2 regions of the Planococcus sp. SSTMD024 genome follow, and region 1 is predicted to be linked to the other one. Evidence: riboswitches for the same ligand, from Rfam matches in the RefSeq annotation. Region 1 holds a riboswitch; the other holds the start of a gene.
The links. A riboswitch is a leader RNA that binds a small molecule or an ion and turns the genes downstream of it on or off. The one in region 1 is predicted to bind preQ1.
Positions count from the first base shown of each region.

Region 2: another riboswitch for preQ1. It lies ahead of queC (7-cyano-7-deazaguanine synthase QueC); the one in region 1 lies ahead of queF (preQ(1) synthase).

Region 1 is NZ_JBGGNS010000020.1:106,680-109,890, forward strand. Features, by position in the region: gene AB9R92_RS06345 (endonuclease/exonuclease/phosphatase family protein) at 1-497, shown strand, start outside; gene AB9R92_RS06350 (queuosine precursor transporter) at 562-1,191, opposite strand; gene queF (preQ(1) synthase) at 1,204-1,698, opposite strand; PreQ1 riboswitch class I at 1,793-1,840, opposite strand; gene AB9R92_RS06360 (cytochrome P450) at 2,558-3,211, opposite strand, start outside.
Region 2 is NZ_JBGGNS010000006.1:78,750-81,960, reverse strand. Features, by position in the region: gene AB9R92_RS01585 (universal stress protein) at 227-727, shown strand; gene AB9R92_RS01580 (NADP-dependent oxidoreductase) at 778-1,716, opposite strand; PreQ1 riboswitch class I at 1,822-1,865, shown strand; gene queC (7-cyano-7-deazaguanine synthase QueC) at 1,874-2,536, shown strand; gene queD (6-carboxytetrahydropterin synthase QueD) at 2,533-2,955, shown strand; gene queE (7-carboxy-7-deazaguanine synthase QueE) at 2,952-3,211, shown strand, end outside.

The sequences.
Region 1 (3,211 bases):
CGCAAGTCGTTACTGATATCTACAATAATGAGCAGCGAGGCGTTCTCGAGACAGTTATTGAAGTCGGGGGCACATACCTCAAAGTGCTAAATACCCATTTAGCATTGAAAGATGAAGAGCTTGAAATGAGCGTTGCGGAAATACTGGAGATTGCCGGCAAAAGCCATTTCCCGAAAATCATCGCGGGCGATTTCAATGCACCGCCGACACATCGCCACTTGGCCCATCTCCATCACACCATGACGGATGTCTTCTTGAAAACGAAGCGCGGCGACGCCTATACGTATCCGTCTCCTTATGAAAATCACGAAACCGGTGAATCGTTCAAGCCGATGACACGCATCGATTACATTTTTGCTGACCGCGGTTTTGACGTACGGGATGCAGAAAAAATCGAAACGGCTGTATCGGATCATTTGCCGATTACCGCAGAGCTCGTCTGGACGCAAAAACAGGATTTGGGCGCAATCATCGTGCCTGCAGTCCAGCCATCCTAAAAAATTCAACTCCAAAAGCCGCCGGCAATGTTTGCCGGCGGCTTTGTTATGCATTGATCCATAATCAAGCAAAGCTTTTTTGAGTGGCTGTCTTGGAGCGGCGCGCGAGTTTGACGAGCAGGTAGACAAGCGGCGTATCCGCTGCTGCGACGACCCATTTGAATACATACTGCGTCAAAATCATGGCGGCCAATGCCGACAACGGCATCGTCCCGTAAAAAGCGATGGTGATGAAAATCGTCGTATCCACCAATTGGCTGGCCATCGTCGAGGCATTATTGCGCAGCCACAATTTCGATTCGCCATTACGTGCTTTTAATTTATGGAAAATCGTGACGTCCAAGTTTTGGCTAATGAAATACGATACTAAGCTTGCGAGCGTCACCCGAAAACCGGCGGAGAAAATCGACTCGAACGCTGCCTGGTCCGCAAAAAACGGTGCCGATGGCAAATGGATGGCCGCAAAGATGAACGCCAGGGCCGCGAGTTGTGTGATAAACCCGGCCATGACCGTTTGGCGGGCGGCTTCTTTGCCGTACACTTCCGCGATCGTGTCGGTGATCGGGAACGTGAAGACGTAGACGATGACCGCAGCCGGCAGCACGGCCCATTCGCTGATGGAAAATAACTTTACGGCCAAAATATTCGACAGGATGAGCAGGCCGACAAAAGCGCCGTTTAAATAAAGTAGCATTGGCGGTTCTCCTTATCGGTTGGTGATCGTTTCGGGATTCATGTCGTGGTTCATCATCCGGTACGTCGCCATTTCCTCGTATTTCGTGCCAGGCTTGCCATAGTTCGTATACGGGTCGATCGACAAGCCGCCGCGCGGGGTGAACTTGCCCCATACTTCGATATAGCGCGGGTCAAGCAGCTCGATCAAGTCGTTCATGATGATGTTGACGACGTCTTCATGGAAATCGCCGTGGTTGCGGAAGCTGAACAAATAAAGCTTCAAGGCTTTGCTTTCGACGAGCTTTTTGTCTGGGATGAAGCTCAAGTAGATCGTCGCGAAATCCGGCTGGCCGGTTTGCGGGCACAGCGACGTGAATTCCGGGCAATTGAATTTGACGAAGTAATCGCGCGTGTGGAGATTGTCGATCGCTTCTAGAATGCCGGGGTCGTATTCAAATTTGTAGCGTGTGTTCTGGTTGCCGAGCAAAGACAAATGCTCGAGTGTTTCTTCGTTTCTTCCTGCCATGTGTGTGGCCTCCTTATAATGGGCCGGCGGGGGAGAGCTATAAAAAATCGGACAACAGAAAAGCCGAATCGCATGTGGATTCGGCTTGATTTCAAAATCCATAGTTTTTTATAGAGGGTGGAATGCTATGAACCTCTCCCGTTGCCGGGTTATTTAATTTCCTGCCTTATCGTATAAGATGAGGGCGGTTCTGTCAATTGTTGGTTTGTTAGGGATTAGCATTTTCAAGTTGCGGGTCATACATTTAACTATATGAAGGAGTGAGTAGAAAAGCTTCCGCTTTTCGACTTCGTTTCAGGGGGGCTGCTTTCCGAGGGGCGAGTGTTGAGCCAATGTACGGCAAAGAGCACCGTACATTTGTCTCGCCAGCCCGCGCGGTCCCTCAGGAGTCAGCCCCCCTTCCACTCCGTCTCCAGTTTTAGAGGGGAAGAAAACTACTTCTGTCCACTCATCAGAAAATGAGAAAATGGGTCACATTTTATAGTTCATATCGTTTGGATCAAGGAGAGTGTGTTTTTGTCCTCGTCTTCCAACTAGATATTCGGTTTAAGAACTTATGTATCAGACGCCGCATCTCAGGAAGCGATTTCCCCGCTAGCCGGCAACTTTATATAGAAGCAGATCGATTTAAACACTCAACATACAACGACATATCTAAGCTGCCCAGCGCCAAGGGTGAGCCGACGCAATAAGACAGGTGTTCTTCCTGGCTTATTGCAAGAGGCCAACCCAAAGCAGGGCGGCGACTACCAACATGAAGCTCAACTTAATGAACAGGAATGATTCCACAAGCAAACCCTCACTATCTTCTTTTCCAGAAATAAAAAAAGCTAGAGACAGAATCTCTAGCTTTTAACTATTAATGGAACGGACAACCTGATTGTACAGTCGTATTCTTCTGTTCGTGATAGAACACATTGTCCGGGCGGTTTTTCAGTTTTTGGACGTCTTTTAAGATTAAGCGGCTTTTTGGCATAGTTGGCATGCGGGACATGTCGTAGGACAAGTCTTGTTCAGGCACGCTGTATTTCAAGTTCTCCGCAAAGTATTTGAAGATGGATTGCATATACATGACCGTCATCCATTCACCTGCACAGCGGTGTCCGGTATGGTGGTCACCGCCGCCTTGCGGAATGAAAGAAAACGGGCTGCCGTCCCATGTGCTGAAACGTTCCGGGATGAATTCATCGGCGTTGTCCCAGGAATCCGGGTGATGGTTCGTGCCGTAAAGGTCCAGAATGACGCGCATGTCTTTTTTGAAGTGGACGCCGTTCCAGTTGAAATCTTTTTTGGAGATTGCTGCCATGACGGGTGCGAACGGGTAATAACGGCGCACTTCCTGGGCGAAATTGTGGCTGTAATTGTTTTCGTCTGCCTGGAGTTTGCCGCGCGTGACTGGATTTTCGTGCATCGCCATGACGCCGAAGACGATAAAGTATGCCGTGGCGATCATCGGGCGGTAGGCGTTATTCAAGTCGACAGCTGCCGTCTCGAGGTCGAGCAGCTTGCCGTT
Region 2 (3,211 bases), on a different contig from region 1:
ATTCTAACAGATATTGTTTAATATTGCTCCTTTATTTTGTCTTTCCAAAAGATATTTTTTGACTGGGTAAAATGCGTTATAAAAGCGCTTACGGAAAGAACGAAAGGTATATCGGAATAGTGAAAGAAAAAGAAATAGGAAATTAATCGATAAATTTCACTCTTTAAGGAGGAACAATTTGCCTATGCCTCGAAAGATACAGTATAGACAAAGGAGGAATGTACAGATGACATTAAAGTATAATCAAATCATGGTAGCTGTCGACGGATCGAAAGAAGCGGAGTGGGCTTTTAAAAAGTCCATCGGCATCGCAACACGGAACAACGCGACGTTGAATTTGGTGAACGTAATTGATACTCGTTCCTTCGCTGCAATCGAAGCCTATGACCGCTCAATTGCTGACCGTGCCCAGAAATTCGCTGAAGACTTGCTTGGGGACTATAAAAAAGAAGCCGAAGCCGGCGGTGTGGAAAAGGTCAATATCGTGGTCGATTACGGTTCCCCTAAAACGATGATTCCCCGCGAACTCGCAGAAAGGGTCGAAGCTGACTTGATCATCTGTGGCGCGACTGGTTTGAATGCAGTCGAACGTTTCCTCATCGGCAGTGTTTCCGAGCATATCGTCCGCTCAGCGAAATGCGATGTGCTTGTTGTCCGTACAGCTGAAGCACAGAGTGACGCTCCAGACGATTATTATTCGGAAGAACGCTCCGGAAAACCGGAGTAGCAAACATAAAAGCACACGGCTTGGATGGATGCCGTGTGCTTTTTCTATTTTCATTGCTTCACTTTAATGACGATTTTTCCTCTGGCATGGTGGGATTCGCTTAGTTCATGCGCGTCCCGTACCCCTTCCTCCGTTAGCGGATAGATATGGCCGACTTCCGGTTTCACTTCCCCGCTGACGAATAAATCGCCCAATTTCTTCAATTGCTGCCCGTTCGGCTCCAGCCAGAAACTGCTCACAGTGATGCCCAGTTTTTCTGCCTTCTCCTCATCCGGTTGGCCGGCTATGCTGACGAGCCTGCCGCCGCGCTTCAAAACACCGTAACTTTTTTCAAGCGTTTCTCCGCCCAAGGTATCCAATACGAAATCGAAATTCTCCAAAACTTCCGAGAAATCCTCTTCGTGGTAATCGATTACGCGATTCGCGCCGAGAGACGTGACCAGTTCGTCGTTTTTATCGCTCGCTGTCGTCGCTACATAGCAGCCGATGCTGTTGGCAATCTGGATGGCCATGCTCCCGACACCGCCAGCCCCAGCATGGATGAGTACGCGATCGCCTTTTTTGATATGGCCGATCTCCACCAGGCATTGCCATGCGGTTAGCCCGGTCAACGGAATCGCCGCACCTTGCTCGAAACTCATGCTTTCGGGCATACGCGCCAACAAATTCTCATCTACCGGGACGAATTCCGCATACGTCCCTTGGCGTGTCGTGGCGGGGCGAGCAAAAACCCGGTCGCCGGGGTGGTAATGCTTGACCCCTTCGCCTACTTCCTTGACGACTCCTGCAACATCCCATCCGAGGATGATCGGGAATTCCCACGGCAGCATTTCCTTCAAATAGCCTTCCCTCAGCTTCCAATCAATCGGGTTGACTGAAGTCGCATGGACTTCCACCAATACTTGATGCGCTGAAATGGCCGGCGTCTCCACTTCACGTTCTTTCAATTGCTCTTTACCCCCATACTGGTCAATGACGATCGCTTTCATCTTCACCCACTCCTCCCTTTTACCATCTATATACCCTGACACCATTTCGCTACACATGAAAAAGCACAGGAACTTGCCTATTTATGCTATTATGGGAACTGTTTCATCAAAGAGGTTCGCAAACTCCCTCTCTAAAAAACTAAGGAGCTGTATATTAATGAAAAATGAAAAAGCAGTCGTGGTCTTCAGCGGCGGGCAAGACAGCACCACTTGCCTATTTTGGGCGCTCGAACAATTCAGCGAAGTGAAGGCCGTCACTTTCGATTACGGCCAGCGCCACTCCCAGGAAATCGACCACGCAAAACACATCGCCGAGACGCTCGGCGTACCATTGCAAGTGCTCGATATGGGGCTCATCAATCAATTATCCGCCAACGCTTTGACACGCGATTCGATCGAAGTGGAAGAACAACAGGACGGCCCGCCTTCCACATTCGTTCCCGGGCGCAATTTATTGTTCCTGTCTTTTGCCGCGATTTACGCCGATGCATTCGGCGCACGCCATCTCGTGACCGGTGTTAGCGAGACGGATTTCAGCGGCTATCCGGATTGCCGGGATACGTTTATCCGTTCGCTCAATGTCAGCCTCAACTTATCGATGGACAAGCAATTCGTCATCCACACCCCGCTCATGTGGCTTGATAAAGCAGGTGTCTGGGAATTGTCCGACGAACTCGGCGCATTCGATTTCGTCCAGACCGAAACCTTGACCTGCTACCACGGCATTCCGGCAGCAGGCTGCGGCACATGCCCGTCTTGTGTGCTGCGAAATGAAGGCTTGCAGACGTATTTGTCCCACAAGGCAGGTGCGAAATCTTGATGCAGCAATTCTATCCTTCTGTCCCGCATCCTTATAGCTTCGAATTGAATAAAGATATGCATTTTTCCGCGGCGCATTATATTCCTGCCGAGGAAGCGGGCAAATGCGCGAAAATGCATGGCCATACCTATCATTTGAATATTACGATTGCCGGCGACCGATTGAATGGCACCGGTTTTCTCATCGATTTTAAACAATTGAAAGACCTGATCCACAAACGCTACGATCACAGCGTCTTGAATGACCATCCGGAATTTGCTGACACGTTCCCGACAACCGAACAGCTCGCACAGCAAATACACAAGCTGATCCAGGACACACTCGACCGTTCGGACAACCAGCCGACATGCATTCAAGTCATCGTCCGGGAAACCCCGACAAGCTATGTCGTCTACCGGCCGAAAGAGGTGTCTTCATGAAGATTCCCGTGATGGAAGTATTCGGCCCGACGATCCAAGGCGAAGGCATGGTCATGGGCCAGAAAACGATGTTCGTCCGGACCGCTGGCTGCGACTATTCCTGTTCATGGTGCGATTCCAAATTCACTTGGGACGGTACCGGAAAAAGCGTCATGATGACCGCAGATGACATTGCCCAGCAGCTTGAAGAGCTCGGAAACGACGCTTTTTCACACGTCACCATTTCCGGAGGCAACCCCGCACTTCATAAAGGCAT